3 regions of the Paraburkholderia jirisanensis genome follow, and region 2 is predicted to be linked to each of the others. Evidence: predicted binding sites of a transcription regulator. Region 2 holds the regulator's gene; each other region holds the start of a gene.

Evidence for each region. The regulator HrcA, encoded in region 2, represses chaperone genes, less so after heat shock. The targets are predictions, from matches to a motif close to TTAGCACTCNNNNNNNNNGAGTGCTAA.
Region 1: a site for HrcA is predicted at 1,620-1,646, ahead of rpoH (RNA polymerase sigma factor RpoH). Genes of this name have one in related genera too.
Region 3: a site for HrcA is predicted at 1,401-1,427, ahead of groES (co-chaperone GroES). Genes of this name have one in related genera too.

The regions. Positions count from the first base shown of each region.
Region 1 covers NZ_BAAGSQ010000027.1:370,145-373,391, reverse strand. Annotated here, with positions in the region: gene ACYVNQ_RS24415 (cytochrome ubiquinol oxidase subunit I) at 1-29, opposite strand, end outside; gene cydP (cytochrome oxidase putative small subunit CydP) at 35-295, opposite strand; gene rpoH (RNA polymerase sigma factor RpoH) at 629-1,564, opposite strand; gene ACYVNQ_RS24400 (acyloxyacyl hydrolase) at 1,919-2,482, shown strand; gene ACYVNQ_RS24395 (nuclear transport factor 2 family protein) at 2,528-2,911, shown strand; gene leuA (2-isopropylmalate synthase) at 3,065-3,247, opposite strand, start outside.
Region 2 covers NZ_BAAGSQ010000029.1:217,465-220,711, reverse strand. Annotated here, with positions in the region: gene ACYVNQ_RS26720 (RNA-binding S4 domain-containing protein) at 1-38, opposite strand, end outside; gene hemH (ferrochelatase) at 183-1,253, opposite strand; gene hrcA (heat-inducible transcriptional repressor HrcA) at 1,426-2,457, opposite strand; gene ACYVNQ_RS26705 (NAD kinase) at 2,748-3,247, shown strand, end outside.
Region 3 covers NZ_BAAGSQ010000033.1:816,018-819,264, forward strand. Annotated here, with positions in the region: gene groL (chaperonin GroEL) at 1-992, opposite strand, end outside; gene groES (co-chaperone GroES) at 1,035-1,325, opposite strand; gene ACYVNQ_RS35660 (bile acid:sodium symporter family protein) at 1,934-2,962, opposite strand; gene ACYVNQ_RS35665 (hypothetical protein) at 3,228-3,247, opposite strand, start outside.

The DNA of each region.
Region 1 (3,247 bases), on a different contig from region 2:
GAGAGGTCGACGACGTCGCTAGTGGGCATGGTGATCACCTTCTGACTTCTGATGGATTCGATGCCGGCACCGACAGCAGTGCCTGAGCGACCTGGGCGGGTGGCAGCGACATATGCTGCGCCTGCGGATGATTGAAGAAGGCGAGCTTGAGCGCGATCAGCAGCACGAATTTGATCGCGAGGACGAGCGCGATGTCGCGCCCGAAGGTCGGGCCGCGGGCCCATCTGACGATGCGTGCGACGCACTTGATGCACGCGGCACGAAAAGGATTCCTATGATTCAGCGTTATGGTCATGTTCGGTTGTTGGCAACGTGAGATCGCCAGGCTTCCGGCCAGTTGCCGGCCCTGTGAAAGGGCGTCGGCGAATGCATAACGATTCTAGGAGCGGGCTTGCCGCAATGCGCGTGCCGCGCTGCGGCAATGGGTCGCGAAGAGGGACAGGTGACTCAAGTATTGTGACGCGGCTTGCGATACGTCAAGGAAACGCAACGTCGCAGAACGCAGCCGAATGCCGCCGTCGAGCTCGCAGGCGATAAAAAAGCCCTGCCGTCTTGCGACGGCAGGGCTTCATTCGATGCTCACTGCACACTTCGGTCAATGTGCCGGAAGGTGTCCGGCGCTGATGCGTTACGCGTATTCAGCCAGCGCGCCGCGCATTTTCTTCATCGCACTTGCTTCGATCTGGCGGATGCGTTCGGCCGACACGCCGAATTCGTCGGCCAGTTCATGCAGCGTCGAACCACCCGAGCCGTCATCCGCGACTTGCAGCCAGCGTGCCTCGATGATGCGGCGGCTGCGCGCGTCCAGCGATTCGAGCGCACTGGCAATCCCGTCACTATGCAACTTGTCGCGCTGACGTGCGGCCAGCACGGCAGTCGGCTCGCTGTGCGAATCGGCCAGATAGGCGATCGGCGCGTACGACTCTTCGCCGTCCTCCACCTGGCCTTCCAGCGCGATATCGCCGCCGGACAGACGCGTTTCCATTTCGGCCACTTCTTCGCGCTTCACGTTCAGCTCTTTCGCGAGGCCTTCGATTTCGTCCGGTGTGAACGCCGCGAGCGTCTGCTTGTGGCTACGCAGATTGAAGAACAGCTTGCGCTGCGCCTTCGTGGTCGCGACCTTCACCATGCGCCAGTTGCGCAGGATGTATTCGTGAATTTCCGCCTTGATCCAGTGCATCGCATACGACACGAGGCGGACGTTCTGCTCCGGGTCGAAGCGTTTCACTGCCTTCATCAGGCCGATGTTGCCTTCCTGAATCAGGTCGGCGTGCGGCAAACCATAGCCGAGATAGTTGCGCGCGATCGACACCACCAGCCGTAAGTGCGACAGCACCAGACGACGCGCCGATTCGAGATTGTTCTGCTCGCGAAACTCCGTGGCGAACTGCCGCTCTTCTGCCGGCGTCAGCATCGGAATCCGATTGACGGCCTGGATGTAGGCGTCGATGTTGCCCAGCTGTCCGGGCAGAAGCGAAGCGTGCGAGAGCGCCAGTGCACCTGCCGAAGCGGCCTTAGCCGACGACGGGCTGAGAATATTCGGGAGGGTCATTGTGTTGCTCACGTAGCGTACTCCTTTGGGTCAGACAAAACGCCGTTCGGAACGGCGTCTGTGGATGTTAGCACTCTCAAATACCGAGTGCTAATTCTTAGAACCTGTAGGGTCTTCCAAGTTCCCGAGTTGCTATCAAAATTCATGTTTCGATAGCATTGTACCGTTTCTGCGTAATGTTCCCCAGCAGAGTACGATTTAGCCCCAATGCGCGTCAGGTATTTCCGCGCACATGATTTTTTCACTATTAGAGGGAAGTAATTGCGACGGCTGACATGTTTTTAGAGGGTCTGATGGCTTCTCTTATCTCTAAAATCGTCATTCTTCCCCCGGCTCAACGTTCAACCTGCCAATCCAGGGCATCCGATGAACAAAAAGAAAGCGTTTTTGCGTGACCTGACACTAAAAAGCATCTGTGCTGCAAGTTTCCTCGGCATTTCCGGCATGGCAAGCGCCGACCAGTTCGGCGTTCAGTTAGCAGGCGGTCTCGCAGACCACCACGTTCGCAAAGGCGATCTTGGGTTCGTCTGGGACCCCAACCTCACCTGGTGGTATATCGGAGACTGGCACTTCTCGCTGGTCGGCGAAGCGCACGCTGCGTGGTGGCATACCGATGAGGGCAACCGCCACGACAACATCGGCGAGTTCGGCGTGACGCCGGTGTTCCGCTTCATCAAGGGCAGCGGTTTGATCCGGCCGTATATCGAAGCGGGCGTCGGCGTGCGGCTGATTACGCACCCGCGCATCTCGGACGGCTATACGCTGAGCTCGGCGTTCCAGTTCGCGGACATGGTCGGCGTGGGCGCGGCGTTCGGCAACCGGCAGCAGTATCAGGTCGGCTATCGTTTTCAGCACGAATCGAACGCTAGTATCAAAGAGCCGAATCCTGGTATAAATTTCCAGCAAATCTACGTGCAGTACAACTTCTGACGACCGCGGCCGCTTTCGGCTCTGGTAGAGAAGGGGGCGAATGCGATGGCCGCAAAAGTGATCGATGCGATTCGCGGGCTGGAACGCGAGCGCTTTCGTGCAATGGTCGATGGCAACGGGCCGCAGCTCGACGCGCTGCTGTCGGATAACGTGATCTACGTCCATACGAACGGCAAGCGCGAGACCAAGCAGCAATTCATCGACGCGATCACCGCCGGGCGCCGCCGCTATCGCCAGATCGAGATCCAGTCGCAGGATGTGCTGCCGGTCGGGCGCGAGACCTGTGTGGTGACAGGCCGCGCGCTGATCGAGATGGAAGCGAACAACGGCGCGTTGCTGTTTCCGATTGCGTACACGGCGATTCAGGCGCAGGAAGAAGGGCAGTGGCGGCTGATCGCATGGCAGGCAACCCGTTGCGCGCTGGAATGATGGCGATGGCTTTCATTCCTGTCGGATTCGCCTCGTAGGCGTTGGTTCCCGCGGGCCGTCCGATCGGGACTGCCCGCGTGCAACGTGCATTGCCTGCCGCGTCTTCTGCTTTTTCCTTACGTTTTCATTCCTGCGGTTGTGCCCAGTTGGCACTCACGCTGCGACCTTGCGCTCGAGTGTCGGCCAGACGGACCGGTTCAATCCGCTGACGACCGCCTCGACCACTGCCGTCGCCGCGTCGGCTGCGACACCGGCGCCGTAGCGCAGCGCCTCGTCGCCGACACGACAGCCGACGAACACCGCAATACGTCCATCGCCGGCGCGCACGGTCTCGCA
Region 2 (3,247 bases):
AACCGCGCACCCGGTTCAGTCAGAATCTTGTAGTTCATCGATCGCTCAAATGCTTCTGCGTGCAAAAGCGCACCTTGGCGTGAGAAAAACCATCGGACAAGTACTGTAGTCGAGGTGCCTGTTGCCAGTAGTGCGGCGGGCGTCCGGCAAGACACGCCTGTCGCCCAGTTTGTGCCGCCCGCTCAGGATGCAACCGCTGCTTGCGGCGCAGCCGCCTGAACCGGCCACCCCTGCAGATGCTGCGCCACGATCTCGCCCAATGCGGCAATCCACGCCGACGATGCGTTCAGGCAGGGTATCGCATGAAACTCCTTGCCGCCCGCCTGCATGAATTCCGCGCGCACTTCCATGCCGATCTCCTCGACCGTCTCGAGGCAATCGGCCGTGAACCCCGGGCAAAACACATCGACCCGCCGCACGCCCGCAGCGCCCAATTCCTTCACCGTCGGCGCCGTATAAGGCTGCAGCCATTCGGCCTTGCCGAAGCGCGACTGGAACGTTACGCGGCACTCGACCGGCGTCAGCGCAAGCGCATGCATCAGCAAGGCCGCCGTTTGCTGACATTGCTCGTGATACGGGTCGCCCAGGTCGAGCGTACGTTTGGGTACGCCGTGAAAACTCAGCACCAGCTTGTCGCCCGCCGCGAAATCGGGACGGCCGTGCACGTGCCAGTCATGATGCACTTGCGCCGCGAGCGCCGAAATATACGCGGGATGATCCGCATACTGACGCACCGTGCGTATCTCGAGCTGGTTACGCATCCGCTTCAGCGCGCCGAACGCCGCGTCGAACGCGGTGGCCGTGGTCGACGACGAATATTGCGGGTACATCGGCATCAGCAGTACCCGCTCGGCGCCTGCCAGCTTCAACTGGTTCAGCATCGCGGGAATGTCGGGCGTGCCGTAGCGCATCGCGTATTCGACCAGCACTGCGTATTCGTTCAGGTGCAGCAGATGGCGCAAACCTTCGACCTGCTTCTCTGTATGCACTCGCAGCGGCGAGCCCTCCGGCATCCACACCGCCGCGTACTTCTTCGCCGACGCGCGGCTGCGAAACGGCAAAATCAACACGCGCAGGATGATCTGCCACAGCAGCGCCGGAATTTCGACCACCCGCGGATCGGACAGGAACTGCGCGAGATAGCGGCGCACAGCACCCGGCGTAGGCGCATCGGGCGTGCCGAGATTGATCAGCAAGACTGCGACGCGATGTGCGACAGCAGACTGCAAAGGCCGCTCGAGATCGAAGCGCATAGGGTTGGCACAAAAGGCCGCGTGGGTCGCGGCGACGGTTCAGGTGAGGGCCATTATAGCGGCGCGCCATGCGACCGAAAGTCGGCCATCCGGCTAATTGGCAACGCGCGTGCGGCGACGCATCATGGTGTCCGGCATTGCACTGCATGCCGCGCATGCAGGTGCAGTAAGTTCACTGCTGGCTAAGCGTGGTCGAAAGCAGGCGCGCAGTGATATCGACGATCGGAATCACGCGGCTGTACGCCATCCGCGTCGGCCCGATCACGCCGAGCGTGCCCACGATCGTGCCGTTCACTTCATACGGCGCGGTCACCACGCTCATTTCCTCGATCGGCACGAGATTCGATTCGCCGCCGATGAAAATCTGCACTCCCTGTGCGTGACTCGATACGTCGAGCAACTGAAGGAGGCTGGTCTTTTGGTCGAATACATCGAAAAGCTTGCGCAGGCGCGCCATGTCCGACGACAGGTCCGCCACTTCGAGCAGCTTGCGCTCGCCGGAAATCAGCACGGTTTCGCCGGTATCGGTTTCATCGGTGCTGGCGGTTACCGCCGCGTGCATCAGGGCCGTCATGTCGCCGCGCAACTGGTCGATTTCTTCGCGCAACCGGCGCCGCACCTCGTCGAACGACAGTCCGGCGAAATGCGCGTTGATGTAATTGGAGGCCTCGATCAGCTGCGCCGGGGAAAAATCGCGTTGGGTGGCAAGAATGCGGTTTTGCACGTCGCCTTCCGGCGTCACGATGATCAGCAGAATGCGCTTGTCGGACAGGCGCATGAACTCGATCTGCTTGAACATGTGGCTGCGCCGCGGGGTCAGCACGACACCGGCAAACTGCGACAGATTGGACAGCACGCTCGCCGCTGCGGCGACGATCTTCTGCGGCTCGCCGCCCTGCAGCGTTGCCTGCAGCGTCTTTTGCACGACGCGCGTGAGCGCTTCTTCGTCGGCGGCGGATTCGACTGTCAACATCGTGTCGACGAACAGCCGGTAGCCGCGTGGCGTCGGAATACGGCCAGCCGACGTATGCGGACTGACGACCAGACCCAGCTCCTCCAGGTCGGACATCACGTTGCGGATCGTGGCCGGGCTCAACTCGAGCCCGGAATATCGCGACAACGTGCGCGAGCCGACCGGCTGACCTTCGGCGATATATCGCTCGATCAGCGTTTTCAGGAGGGTTTGTGCGCGGGGATCTAGCATGAGGAAAAATTTTAGCCTAACAGGGTTGCCGCAGCGAGCATTAACCGTACCGGCCGCGTGCGACCGCCGGCGCCTTGCTGCGCGCCAGCGCGCAGGCTGCGTCCCGCTAGCCGCGCGCGTGGTTGCACGCGGCTGTCATCAACGCTTCACCATTCTAACGATAATCGGGTGCACGCCGGTGTGCGTTACCAGCCCGTCGAGGCGAGCGCGCGAGCGCCCGACGCAGGAGCGCGCGGGTGCGGCCTGCCGCAACGGTTCTTTTCAGCACGCAGCTATGGTGTAATGCCGGCATGCAAGTTACCAGCCAGTTCAAGACCGTTGCGCTCATCGGGCGCAACAATACGCCAGGCATCGGCGAGCCGCTGACCGAGCTCGCCTCGTGCATCGCGAAGCGTGGCTTCGACGTCGTATTCGAGGCCCAGACCGCGCACGAAATCGGCGTGACCGACTATCCGGCATTGCGGGCCGCCGAGATCGGCGCACGTGCCGACGTGGCGGTCGTGCTCGGCGGCGACGGCACGATGCTCGGCATCGGCCGGCAGCTCGCGCCCTACCGCACGCCGCTGATCGGCATCAACCACGGCCGGCTGGGCTTCATTACCGACATCCCGATTTCCGATATGCGGGAAGCCGTGCCGCAAATGCTCAGCGGCAGCTTCGAGCGTGAAGAACGCATGTTGCTCGAAGCGCGCATCATGCGCACCGGCGAGCCGATCTATCACGCGCTTGCGTTCAACGACGTGGTGGTGAACCGCAGCGGCGTATCCGGCATGGCGGAACTGCGCGTGTC
Region 3 (3,247 bases), on a different contig from region 2:
GTGGTGTTTTCCTTACCCACTTCGATGCGCTTTGCTTGACCCAGCTCAGCCAGCGTTGCCTTTTCGAGCGACAGGCCGGTTTCTTCTGCGATCACCTGGCCGCCGGTCAGGATCGCGATGTCTTCCAGCATCGCCTTGCGACGGTCGCCGAAGCCCGGAGCCTTCACAGCAACCGTCTTCAGGATGCCGCGGATGTTGTTGACCACCAGCGTAGCCAGCGCTTCGCCTTCGACGTCTTCAGCGATGATCAGCAGCGGACGGCCAGCCTTGGCGACTTGCTCGAGTACCGGCAGCAGATCGCGGATGTTCGAAACCTTCTTGTCGTGCAGCAGCACGAACGGGTTTTCGAGCACGGCAACTTGCTTGTCCGGGTTGTTGATGAAGTACGGCGACAGGTAGCCGCGGTCGAACTGCATACCTTCAACCACGTCCAGCTCGTCTTGCAGCGACTTGCCGTCTTCGACGGTGATCACGCCTTCCTTGCCGACCTTGTCCATCGCTTCAGCGATACGATCGCCGATCGACGAATCGCTGTTCGCCGAAATCGCGCCAACCTGAGCGATTTCCTTGTTGGTCGTGCACGGCTTGCTGATCTTGCGCAGTTCTTCGATTGCGGCAGCCACGGCCTTGTCGATACCGCGCTTCAGGTCCATCGGGTTCATGCCCGATGCGACGTACTTCATGCCTTCGCGAACGATCGACTGAGCCAGCACGGTTGCCGTCGTCGTGCCGTCGCCGGCGTTGTCGCTGGTCTTGGAAGCGACTTCCTTGACCATTTGTGCGCCCATGTTCTGGAGCTTGTCTTTCAGCTCGATTTCCTTCGCGACCGAGACACCGTCTTTGGTGATCGTCGGGCCGCCGAAGCTGCGCTCGAGCACCACGTTACGACCCTTCGGGCCCAGCGTGACTTTGACTGCATTGGCGAGAATGTTCACGCCTTCGACCATCTTGGAACGTGCGGAATCGCCGAACACGACGTCTTTAGCTGCCATCTTCTAACTCCTTGAATTCTCTTGAATGAACTGGACGCGAACTTACTTGTTCACCACAGCCATGATGTCTTCTTCACGCATTACCAGCAGTTCCTGACCATCCACCTTGACGGATTGGCCAGCGTACTTGCCGAACAGCACGCGGTCGCCGACCTTCACGTCGAGCGCGATCTGGCTGCCTTTGTCGTCGCGCTTACCCGGGCCGACTGCGAGGATTTCGCCTTGATCCGGCTTTTCCGCTGCGGCTTCGGGGATCACGATGCCCGAAGCGGTCTTGGTTTCCTGATCCAGACGCTTGACGATCACGCGATCATGCAAAGGACGAAGGTTCATACATACTCCTCTCTTGAATTGAGACTGAAGAACGCTGAGGAAAACCCAACCGGCGAACCCGGCCAGGCAAATTTGTTAGCACTCGCGTGCGGTGAGTGCTAATTATATGGAGGGGCAGTGACAAATTCAAGAAGCGTCGTCAGGGTTGACTGACGGCTGGGGGCGTACAAGCTTGGACTTTGCGCGCTTTAGCCTGAGCCTCGCGGTTGCGGTCAAGGCCTGCAGAAAAGCGGCTTTTCTTAACAAAAACATCGACTTAATATCGGCCCGAGGGCACGTGGCGGCACTGCGCCGACGAGCCCGCCAATCTACTCACTGCTACGCCGGGCCGGCCGCTACGTCGCGAGGCACCCAGGAAAAACCCTGACCGGCGCCAAGCTTACGGATACCCTACCACCATGAATTCCCGGAAGGGCTGTAGTGGTCCATCCAGTCGTACTGGCCGCGATCGTCGGGCCACGCCCAACGCCGCGAACCGGTGCTATCCGCTGTTTCACCTGCAACGGGCCGTGGTACGGCCGGGGTTGCCGACGAATCGCTTTCGATACCGTCTTTAAAACTTGAACCGTCTTTCATCATAAAACTCCGGACACTTGATATTTGCCGCTCTACGAGGCGATATCGCGGGACAACTTTGGCGGCACTCGATCTCCGCGACCTTGCACCTGGTCGTCGCTTGCACGTTGCCCCCAGCGCTGGGCAAGAACTGAACAGGTCATCAGCTGAATCTGGTGGAACAACATGACGGGCAGCACAATCAGGCCGGCATGAGAACCGAAGAATATTTTCGCCATCGATATACCGGCCGCCATGCTCTTCTTGGATCCGCAAAAGATAATCGTGGTGCGGTCCGCATCGGAAAATCCCAACAGCTTGCTGGCGTATGTCGTTATCAAAAGCGCCATGGCCAGCAATATCGCGTCGATCAGGATGACGCTGGCGAGCGACCGGACCGACAGCATGTGCCACAGGCCCCCGTTGACAGCCTCGCTGAACGCCACATAGACAATCAATACGATCGAGCCCTGATCGACAAACTGAAGGAGCCGCTTGCGCGCGTCTATCCATTTGCCGATAGAGCCGCGCAGCAATTGCCCAAGGGCAAATGGCACGAACAGCTGGAGTGTGATGTCGCCTATCACGTGCAGTGACGAGCCGCCATTTTTTGCCTGACTGCTCACAACCAGACTCACCAGCGCAGGGGTAACGAAGATCCCAAGCAAACTGGATGCGGAAGCACTGCAAACCGCTGCCGGGACATTTCCCTTCGCCATCGACGTGAACGCAATGGAAGATTGCACCGTTGAAGGCAAGGTACAGAGAAATAGCACACCCAGATATAACCAGGGCTGTACCAGTCCTCCGAGAATGGGGTGCAGCGCCACGCCAAGGAGCGGGAAAAGTACAAACGTGCTGCAAAAGACGGCAGCATGAAGCTTCCAGTTGGTGGCGCCGGCGACTATTGCTTCCCGCGAAAGCTTTGCACCGTGCAGAAAGAACAGCAACGCAATCGCCGCATCCGTCACGCCATTAAACACAACTGCCGCCGAACCGCGGCACGGAATAAGCGTAGCGATGACAACCGTACACACGAGGGCCAGCGTGAACTTGTCTGGAAGCAGTTTGCGGAGCGCCATTTCTTGTCCTTGACGAAGAGTTGTTGTCCATCACGCCGCCCCACACTGACGTCACCCTTGAGATCATCTGGCCGGCACGAAAACAGGGTACGGCCGGTTTGACGTTCAATCAATTAACCCGGCCAGCGAACCATTACACCGGGTGTCGTGGCGAGGCGAGGATCGAACCAATGACGGAAGGTGCGCAGGACGAGGGGAAACCGGACGCAAGAGGTACGCGGCAATGCGGCGGACGGATTGCCGTCCTCCGTGCGCGCCCATCCAGCTATCTGAAGTGATTGCGAA